2 regions of the Pelosinus sp. sgz500959 genome follow, and region 1 is predicted to be linked to the other one. Evidence: riboswitches for the same ligand, from Rfam matches in the RefSeq annotation. Region 1 holds a riboswitch; the other holds the start of a gene.

Region 1 (5,584 bases):
ATTTCTTCCCCAGGGATTGATGGTAAATGTATAGGTAGATTGGATACAATTTGATCTTCTTTCAAAATGATCACCCCTCATATTATGTGTAGTACTATCCAGCAACATGGTTAGCCGCGGCTAACATAAAAGAAAGTTGAATTATTATATTATATGCGTAGAAGGAATTTGTGCGCCTTCCATTTTGTGATACAATAGTTGTGGCTTATATGGCTCAGTAATTCAAAAGAAGGATTTTTAATTATGTTACAACTTATTAATATATCGAGTTATACATCTGATATTGATTTAATTAATAATGACCCTATTGTATTAAAGAAATTTCTAGAAGAGCATCAGATTGATGGATTAGAGCTCATGTTTTATGATGAGTGGGATGAAAGATTATATCCGAGAGAAATGCTAAAAGGAGTACACCTGCGATTTTGGCCTGCTTGGCTGGATTTTTGGCGAGGTAATAAGCGTGTATTATTAGAAGAGTTTGGCAGTGAAGAAAATATAGTAGCTTGTTATGGGGGATTAACACGTGAAGCTTGGCTTAAGGCATATCGTGCTAATATCCGAACTGCAGTTAAGACGGGGGCTCACTATTTGGTCTTTCATGTAAGCCATGCTCGTATTCAAGAATTGTTCAGTTGGCAATTTAGTGCTTCAGACAGTGAGGTTATAGAAGCAACAATTGAATTGGTCAATGAACTGGTAGATGAAATACCGCCGAATGTAGCATTACTGTTTGAAAATTTATGGTGGCCTGGACTGACGCTTAAAAATCCTGCTCTAGTCTCACGATTGCTTGATCATGTGAAACATTCTAATGTTGGGATCATGCTTGATGTCGGGCACCTAATGAACACCAATCCAGAACTAAAAACAGAGGGTGAAGGCGTTGACTACATTTTGAGTGTATTACATTCCTTGGGAGATTATCGCCGTTATGTGAGAGGCGTTCATTTACATAAATCCCTGTCAGGAGAGTATCGGCGAGAAAGTTTGTGCAAACAGGTAGAAAAATATGATATGGGTGAAATTATGAATCATGTTTTAAACATCGATCAACACCAGCCTTTTTCCACAAGTGAAGTGCAAAGACTGATTCATGAGATTAAACCTGAATTTTTAGTGCATGAATTCATGTATTCTTCTATAGAAGAATGGTCAGAGAAGATTAAGATGCAAAAAGCAGCTTTGCAGGTGAACCGATAGAAAGAAAAAGTAGAGGCAATTTTGTAATTTTGGCAGAGACTATAAGATGTGGATGTTACATGATATAATTGTATTAAAGGCAAAGCATCATTGCTTTGCCTTTAACGTTATCTTTTTTTAAGAAGGTGGATAAGCATGATCAATATAAGAGAGTATTTGCAGGACAATATTTTGATTACAGATGGTGCCATGGGTACCTATTATGCTCAACTAACTGGTAATTACGATGAATTACCAGAATATGCAAATGTTAATAATCCAAAAATCATTAAACAAATTCATAAAGAGTATATGGCGGCAGGTGCAAAATTAATCAAAACGAATACTTTTTCGGCAAATCCTCTTGCCTTAGATGTTTCAAAAGCGAAATTAAAGGAACTCATTATTGCTGGAATTGATATTGCACATGAAGTGACTGCCAATAAAAATATATTCGTGGCAGCAAGTATAGGACCGATACCAGAAATGGCTGATCATATCCACATTGATCAAGAAAAGATTATGGCTGATTATCAATTTATCGTCGATGTTTTTTTGGAGCAGGGCATCAAAATATTTATTTTTGAAACTTTTAGCGATGTAGTCAATCTTGGAGAAATTAGTAAATACATCAAGGCGAAAGATCCCAATCTATTTATCTTGACTCAATTTGCAACGACTCCAGAAGGATTTACTCGTAAAGGGATCAGTAATGAGCACATTGTAGCTGAAGTGAAAAAAACGAAAAATATTGATGCTTATGGATTTAATTGTGGTGTGGGTCCCACCCATCTTTATAATTCCTTGCAAAAAATAAATATGGGTGAGGATATTGTCGCCGTAGCCCCCAATGCAGGATATCCAGAAATTATACATGAAAGAACAGTATATATTCAAAATCCGGATTATTTTGCTGAAAAGATGAAGGAAATTGGTGAATTAGGCGTAAAAATTTTAGGTGGATGTTGTGGTACGACTCCTATTCACATTGAAAAAATGGCAGAATTAATTCATACTGGTTCAGATCGATATGTGCCCAAAGAACAAATTGTAACAAAAGAAAAAGTCATTTTTGGAGTGAATCAGTTAGATGGTTTTGCTGAAAAAGTAAAACAGGATCAGTTTGTCATCGCTGTAGAATTAGATCCACCATTTCATGCAGATGTTGAATTGATGTTAGATAATGCGCGAGTTTGCAAAGAGTCAGGTGTGGACGTGATTACGATTGCTGATTCACCCATGGGCAGAGCTCGGGTCGATTCAATCATGATTGCTGCAAAAATTAAAAGAGAGGTCGGAATTGAGGTAATTCCTCATGTATGTTGTCGAGATAAAAATTTAAATGCGTTAAAATCCTCTCTACTTGCGGGTTATGCTGAGAATATCCGCAATATATTAGCCGTAACGGGTGATCCTGTTGCCATGGCAGATAAAAATGATATAAAGAGTGTTTTCAATCTTAATTCATTTAAATTGATCGAACTGATTGCTACAATGAATCAAGAAGTATTTGCTGGACAACCGATTCATATTGGTGGGGCATTGAACTTAAACGGACTTCACCCTGAAGTTGAGGTAACGAGAATGGGTAAGAAAGTGGATAGAGGGGCTAAGTTTTTCTTGACCCAACCTATATTTGATGAGAATGTCATTCACTTATTACCACAACTCAAACAGGATGGGAAAGCTAAAATTTTGGGAGGAATCATGCCGCTGGTTAGTTATCGCAATGCTCATTTCTTGAATAATGAGGTGGCAGGAATTCGAATACCAGAACATATTTTAAACCAATTTGATAAGAATATGGCAAAAGAAGAAGCCGAACTTCTAGGAATTGAAATTGCCGTAGATCTTGCTAATAAAATGAAAGATCATGTACATGGATTTTATTTTATTACACCATTCAACCGAGTTGAAATGATTAGGAAGATTATAAAAAAACTCAATCTATAACGGACAGAAATAAGTTTTACTTGAGATTGTTAGAATTATCTTTACTCATCTGCTCTAGGATCGAGAGAAGAATGATTTGTGGTTGACAAGTTAAAATATTTGTTATAGAGTTGTAAATAGAGAACTCTGAAAATTACATATTGATGGTGTAGGTGCCCTTGGGGGCTTAATAGGGAAGTCGGTTAAAATCCGGCGCGGTCCCGCCACTGTAATGGGGAGCAAATCCATGTATATGCCACTGGGATAAAGTATCTTGGGAAGGTATGGATAAGCTACGATCCAGAGTCAGGAGAACTGCCTATATGACAATCACCGTTATGACCTGCGAGAGATGGGGAGGGGGTTCGTACAGTTGTACTGTATGTTGTGTCAAAGCGCAGTTGTGTGTTGACATGTTCATGGTTAAAGTACTGTTATAATTGTAGACATCCACATCTTCCGGTTAGTATTAACGGAAGATGTTTTTTTACGTTAATTTTCAATGAATACACAGATTTTAAGGAGGATATTATGTCAGGAATTTTTTATGGTGTTGGTGTAGGACCAGGAGATCCAGAATTACTTACTTTAAAAGCAGTAAAGGTGATACAAGCAGCCGATGTAATTATTGCTCCTAAGACTGAGAAAAAAGAAGATAGTACAGCTCTATCGATTGCTCGTCCTTATTTAAAAGAAAATGTTGAAATTTTAAAACTTGTTTTCCCTATGGTTAATGATGCTAATACCTTAACAGAAGCATGGGCAAATAATAAAGTAGCCATTCTTGCAGAACTGCAAGCTGGGAAGAAAGTTGTATTTTTGACCTTGGGTGATCCTATGTTTTATAGCACTTATATGTATATTTATCGTTTATTAAAAGAGTCTGGTTTTGGAATTGAAACAGTACCTGGCGTGCCAGCTTTTTGTGCCATTGGCAGCCAATTAGGCCAGCCTTTAGCAGAAGGAACCGATGTACTTAGCATTATTCCAGCAACGATGGAAGATGAAGATATGGATAAAATCTTGGCTTTATCGGACAATGTTGTTTTAATGAAAGTCTACAAAAATTTCACGCAAGTGGTAGAAAAATTGAATCAACATGGTTATGGTGATAATGCAGTCATGATTAGTAAATGTGGATTACCTGACGAGCAAATTAGTTATAACTTAGATGAAGTTGATGGAACGCAAGTTAATTATCTAACAACAATTTTAGCAAAAAAACGCAAACTTGGTTAATAGACCATTTATTTGCCGGAATAAATAGATGAATTTTTGCCGGATATTTTTATCCGGCATTTCTTACGAAATGAGGCTTGGCGCAAGCCAAGTTTTCTTTATTTTTACATCTGGAAGGGGTGTTTTTGTGAAACGTAAACTAATTTATTTAGCTTTTATCATTAGTATGATCAGTTTGATTTTTTCTGGGTGCAGTTCTCAGGCCAAAGAAAAAGCAATCACTCAGACGAGCACTGAATATTTACGTATAACTGATGATGCAGGGCGAACTGTAGCGCTGCCACAAAAACCACAGCGCATTGTGGTGTTGTCAACATCGTTTTTAGATGTGTTATATGGGGTTGGTGGTCAAGCTGTTGGGAGACCTAGTTCTAAGAGTCCTGCTGTTTTCCCAGCGTCGCAGAATGCATCTGAAATCGGATTTATCTACAATGTGAACAATGAACAAGTCTTAGCCTTACAGCCTGACTTAGTCATTGGTTTTCAGGGGATTCATGAAAAAATAATTCCTATTTTAGAAAGTAGTAAAATTCCTGTCGTGATGCTGAAGATGAAAACCTTTGATGATATCATAGCTAAGATAAAATTATTTGGTGATATTGTAGGCACACAGTCCGAGGCGCAACATCTAATTGATAACATGCAAGTAGAGATTAATAAAGTAATTGCAAAGTTACCTGCCCAAAGTAAAAAAGTTGTTATTTTGCATGCTACGGCTAAAAATGTCACAGTAGAGCTTGATAATAGCATTGCAGGTAATATAGCAAAAATGTTAAAAATTAAAAATATCGCATCTGGCAGTAAGCCGCTTGAAAGCGATCCAGATATCGCTCCTTATAGCTTAGAGAAATTAGTTGAGGGAGATGCAGATGCAATTTTGGTTGTGACCATGGGTAATATGACGGATATTGAAAAAAGAATGAAAAGTGATATTGCAAGTAATCCTGCGTGGGCAGGATTGCGTGCCGTAAAAAATGACCAGATATTTTTTCTGCCATCTGAACTTTTTCAATTAAATCCTGGCATTCGTTTTCATGAATCCGTAGAATATATGGCGAAAGTGATCTATCCAGAGGTTTATGGCAATGTCAAATAGAAATTTTTTTTCATATGCTGGATTGCGTGACCGAGGGATTTGGCGAATTTTTATGTTACTCATATTTACCTTATTAGCAGTTGGCGGTATTATCTTGAGTTTAACCAAAGGGGCTTTGGCGATTAGTTTACAAGA
Region 2 (5,584 bases), on a different contig from region 1:
AAGTCGTTAAGATTATTTTTACGAATTTAGAACGAGCAGCACAATTAGTTCATAGTTTTAAAAAAATAGCAGTAGATCAATCGGTTGAAGAACGGCGACAGTTTGAGTTAGGCGAATATATGAATGACGTGTTAGTAAGTTTAAAACCTCAATTAAAAAAAACAAAACATAAGGTTATATTGAATTGTCCTGCGGATATTAAAGTGTATTGGCATCCAGGCACCTTATGGCAAATCATATCCAATTTGCTTAATAACTCATTGGTACATGCATATGATGAAGATGAAATAGGGACAATCACAATTGATATTTCCCATGATGATGGAAGTATTTTATTGCAATATAGTGATGATGGAAAAGGTATGCCACCAGAAGTTCAAAAAAAAGTATTTGAACCATTTTTTACAACTCGCCGTGGTACAGGCGGCTCAGGACTTGGTATGCATATTGTATATAATTTAGTGGTCTTTAAAATGGGTGGTAGTATTGAGTGTATGAGTAAGCTCGGCGTAGGTACTGTATTCACAGTAAAGCTTCCTGATGTCATGCAGAAACAAGGAGGGAATATTCATGGATGATACTTTATTATTTATGGAAGAAAGTGATGTAGTTCATAGTGAAAATAGTATGCAAGATACTTGGAAAGTACTCATTGTTGATGATGAGGCAGAGGTACATGTTGTTACGAAACTTGTTCTAGATGGTTTTATCTTTGAAGGGAAAAGAGTAGAATTTATCAGCGTTTATTCTGCTGCTGAAGCTAAGGTGGAATTGCACAAATATACGGATATTGCGCTCATTATCTTAGATGTAGTCATGGAAAGAGCTGATGCTGGGCTGCAACTAGTAAAATATATTCGTGAAGAGATGAATAATAAGGTTGTGCGGATTGTATTACGTACTGGACAACCAGGAGAGGCACCAGAATCACGGGTTATTGTAGAATATGATATTAACGACTATAAGGAAAAAACAGAATTAACAGCTCAGAAATTATTAACAACATTGATTTCTTCCTTGCGTTCATATCGGGATTTAGTTACAATTGAGCGCAATAAAAGTGGATTAGAGCGAATTATTGAATCTACACCTGAAATTTTCCGCATGCAATCGATGCAAAATTTTGCCACAGGTGTATTGATGCAGTTAATTGCTATGTTGAAGTTAAATAAAAGTAGCTTATATTTAAGAGTATCGAGCTTTGCTGCCACTTGCAAGAAAGATGGATCACTCAATATTTTAGCTGCTACAGGTGATTTTGAAACCAATATTGAAGAAAAATTATCTGCGGATGTACAAAATAAAATCGATGATGTACTGCATGAAAAAGCAAGCATGTTTTTTGATGATTATTTTATACTCTATTGGAATAGTGCGGATAAACATGATTATTTAATTTATATGGAAGGCGATCAAAAAATCAGTGAACTTGATCGGCGTCTTTTAGATATTTTTTGTCTAAATGTATCTTCAGCTTTCGAAAATTTGAAATTACATTTAGAAATGTATGATACCCAACGGGAAGTGTTTTTCCGATTAGCAGAGGTAGCTGAAACTCGATCAAAAGAAACGGGTAATCACGTACGACGGGTAGCTGAATACGCTAAATTATTAGGAGAAAAATATGGGTTATCAGAAAAAGAATTGGATATGCTTCACCTAGCAGCACCCATGCATGATCTTGGAAAACTAGGTATATCCGATGGAATTTTAAATAAACCGGCTAAATTGACAGCGACTGAGTTTGATATTATAAAGATGCATTCAATGATTGGGCACGATATGTTGAAAGGCTCAGAACTCACAATGTTAAGAGCTGCTGCTATTATTGCCAAAGAACATCATGAACGCTATGATGGAACAGGATATCCCGATGGTTTACGAGGGGATGAGATTCATATTTTTGCAAGAATAACAGCCATTGCAGATGTATTTGATGCGTTAGCTTGTGATCGAGTTTATAAAAAAGCTTGGAGTTTAGAGGATATTACCGAATATTTTCAAGAAAATAAAGGGGGGCAATTTGACCCTGTATTGGTAGACTTATTTTTTGCTAACTTTGATGATATATTAGCAATAAGAGAAAAATTTGCTGATGATTGCTATTTATAAAGTTTGATTGAATTGATATCGCTATTTTTTTCACATTATTGGCTTGACGATGCTATGAGTGGTTGATATAATAATTGCAATTGCATACAATACGGTTAAGGTGCCCCCAGTTGGGGGATAATAGGGAAGTCTGAGCATGGTAAAACATGCATAAGCGCGGGCCCGCCACTGTACTGAAGAGACCTTACAAAACCACTCATTAAGGGGAAGGTGTAAGTTGTCGATGATTCGGGAGCCAGGAGACCTACCTTTATACTGTTTTATGATCTTCATGGAAAAGAAGGTTTTTTTGGATTGATAATCCCTAAAAACCTTCTTTTTAACATTTTCCCGGGAAATATTAAGTTTACTTTGAAAAGTGGAGGGTTAAGATGAGTTTATTAGAAGAAACATTGCTGAAAATTAGTGATCTAGACAAAGATATCATGTCCAAGGTGCAAACTAGATTAGATAATCTAACAAAACCCAAAGGAAGTCTTGGACGATTAGAAAATATGGTAAGACAATATGCAGGGATTATTGGGAAAACTCAACCTGATGTGCCAAAGCATTGTATGGTAATCACATCAGCAGACCATGGTGTGGCTACACTAGGCATCAGTGCCTATCCAATAGAGACAACACTGCAAATGACAGCGAATTATCTGATCTCAAAAGGTGGTAGTGCAAATGCTTTTGCCAATTTTTGTGGTGCTGATATGGTAGTCGCAGATATGGGAATCGCTGGTGATCTATCTCATGTCCCAGGACTTTTACATCGGAAAGTTGCCTATGGTACTCAAGACTTTACTCAAGGTCCAGCTATGACCCGTGCTCAGGCTATACAAGCTATTGAAGCAGGCATTGAAATTGTAAATGAGAAAGTTAAGCAAGGTTATACATGTTTTAGTCTTGGGGAAATGGGAATTGGTAATACCACCTCAAGTGCTGCCATTGTGGCTGCTTTTACAGGACTGACCCCAGAACAAGTGACAGGAAGAGGGACAGGAATATCAGATAGTCGGCTGGAAGTAAAAATTAATGTTGTTCGTCGCGGTCTAGAAATGAATCAACCAAACCCTAAAGATGGAATTGATGTATTAGCAAAAGTTGGTGGTTTTGAAATTGGTGGGTTAGCAGGTGTCGTTCTTGGTTGTGCAGCAAATCGATGCGGGGTCGTGATTGATGGCCTTAACACTACGGCAGCCGCACTCATTGCCAATGCTATTGAACCGATGTGCAAAGAATATATGTTTGCATCTCATTTGTCGGGTGAACCAGCACATGTAATTGCCTTAGGTGTTTTGAAGCTAGAGGCATGTCTTAATATGGGGGTCTGTTTAGGAGAAGCAATTGGTGCATCCATGGTGATGGATATGCTTACAGTAGGGAGTAAAATGCTGAAAAAAATGAAAAATTTTGAAGACGCTGGAGTATCAAGGATGATGTCTCAACAATAATAATGATCGTAGGAGGATAGACTCATGTTCGAAAATATAATATCTCTGATAAAACCATTAGATGAAACTGCAATGGCAAAATGTCAACTCCGATTAGATAACCTGACTAAACCCCTTGGTAGTCTACATTCTTTTGAGCATATTGCGCGTCAAATGGCAGGTATTACTGGTCAACATAAACCTAAAATGTTAAAAAAAGGCATCATTCTCATGGCAGGAGATCATGGTATCAATGATGAGGGAGTAAGCACTTACTCTAAAACGGTGACAGCAGAGATGATGATCAATTCTTGTCATGGAGGGGCTGCGATCAATGTATTTGCTGAACACGTTGGTGCACAGCTTGTTTTAGTTGATATGGGAGTAGAGGCGAATTTATCTGTTTGTCCGAATTTATGTCATGAAAAAATTGCCTATGGTACAAAAAACATCACTCAAGGATCAGCGATGACCCGAGACGAAGGGAGTGCTGCCATTTCTGCTGGTATCCGCATTGCCCAAGAACAAATAAACAAAGGATGCCAAATTTTAGGATTAGGTGCTATCGGAATTGGTAATACCCTTCCAAGTGTAGGAATCATTGCATGCTATAGTTCGAAGAAGATAAATGAGCTTATAGGACTTGGTACAGGTATCACTCCAGAACTTCTTAGTAAGAGGATTGATATTCTTAACACAGCTCTTGCGATTAATCAACCAGATCCACAAGATGCTCTTGATGTAGTGAGTAAAATAGGTGGTTTTGAGATTGCCGGTTTGGTAGGTGTTATATTGGGCGCAGCTTCAGGTGGTGTAGCTGTTGTACTTGATGGTCTTGCAACGAGCGCAGCAGCTCTGATTGCTATGAAAATTGCTCCTCAAGTGAAAGACTATCTAGTAGCATCCCATTTTGCAGTAGAACCAGCACATAAAGTGGCTTTAGATCTTATGGAGATACCAGGATATTTACATCTTGATATGCATTTAGGTGAAGGAACAGGAGCAGCTCTTGGTATGTCTTTAATCAATGCATCTTTACATGTAATCAATGATATGAAAACTTTTGGTGAAGCTGAAGTTGCTGTTGCACAAGATGGTCCAGGTGCTTTGAAGCAAGATAAAAATGTCAGAGAGTAATCAAATAGAGTAAGAAAACGATATTGAGATTGTTCATTGAGCAGGGATAAGATAGCAGATCTATCTTATCCCTGCTTGTTATCGTCAATCATATTTTTATATTCTATACTTGTCAGAAGGAGGTATTAGGAATTTATTTGTCGAATTGTGGCAGATGAATCAATCGAGATCTATTTTTGAAAGGGGAACAAGGAAATGAATTTAAAGGTCAAATTAACATTGATTTTTTCATTATTATCTGCAGTGATTCTCTTGGTGTCATCACTTGCTGGATATATTTTTACGAAAGAACAAGTTACTAAAGGCATTCAGCAAGAAATGAAGGCGAATATCGACTCTCATGTAAATAAACTTGATGGATGGTTGCTCAGTAAAGGAAAAATGATTGAAATAACGGCGGGTACAATACAGAGTACATTTAGTGAAGGGGAAATAACAGTACCCATGGTAGCTGGATATAGGACTGTGGATAAAGAATTCTCCGATGTCTATTTTGGTTCTGTACAAGGTAAAATGGTAGATGGAAGTGGATGGACACCTCCTGCAGATTATGATCCTAGGGTGCGTGAATGGTATAAAGATGCAACACAACAAGGTAAGTTGATTTTTACAGAACCCTATTTAGATTTAGTCACGAAACAAATGGCGGTATCTGTTGCACTGCCGATTAAAACAACTTCAGGGCAAATTCGAGGAGTTATCGCTGCAGATATGTTGTTACAAACACTGGTTGAGAATGTAAAAAAAATTAATTTGCAGGGCGCTGGATATGCATATTTACTGGATGCCAAAGGTGTTGTACTCGCTCATCCAGATGCGGAGATGGTGTCTAAAAATGTTCTAGAAGTAGAAAAAATAAAAAGTTTATCTCCTCTATTTAAAGAAATGCTTCAAAAAAATGAAGGTTTTAATACATA

Evidence for each region. Region 1 has a riboswitch for cobalamin ahead of cobI (precorrin-2 C(20)-methyltransferase). Riboswitches for the same ligand answer to the same signal wherever they lie in the genome.
Region 2: it holds a riboswitch for cobalamin, as region 1 does, so the genes downstream of both, cobT (nicotinate-nucleotide--dimethylbenzimidazole phosphoribosyltransferase) here and cobI (precorrin-2 C(20)-methyltransferase) in region 1, are expected to answer to the same signal.

The regions. Positions count from the first base shown of each region.
Region 1 covers NZ_JBGJZL010000006.1:180,180-185,763, reverse strand. The annotation lists gene ACAN52_RS11460 (Nramp family divalent metal transporter) at 1-65, opposite strand, end outside; gene ACAN52_RS11455 (sugar phosphate isomerase/epimerase family protein) at 244-1,203, shown strand; gene ACAN52_RS11450 (bifunctional homocysteine S-methyltransferase/methylenetetrahydrofolate reductase) at 1,339-3,135, shown strand; cobalamin riboswitch at 3,269-3,452, shown strand; gene cobI (precorrin-2 C(20)-methyltransferase) at 3,646-4,353, shown strand; gene ACAN52_RS11440 (ABC transporter substrate-binding protein) at 4,481-5,449, shown strand; gene ACAN52_RS11435 (FecCD family ABC transporter permease) at 5,439-5,584, shown strand, end outside.
Region 2 covers NZ_JBGJZL010000005.1:276,682-282,265, forward strand. The annotation lists gene ACAN52_RS10210 (ABC transporter substrate binding protein) at 1-578, shown strand, start outside; gene ACAN52_RS10215 (DUF3369 domain-containing protein) at 571-2,112, shown strand; cobalamin riboswitch at 2,194-2,379, shown strand; gene cobT (nicotinate-nucleotide--dimethylbenzimidazole phosphoribosyltransferase) at 2,484-3,551, shown strand; gene cobT (nicotinate-nucleotide--dimethylbenzimidazole phosphoribosyltransferase) at 3,576-4,667, shown strand; gene ACAN52_RS10230 (methyl-accepting chemotaxis protein) at 4,863-5,584, shown strand, end outside.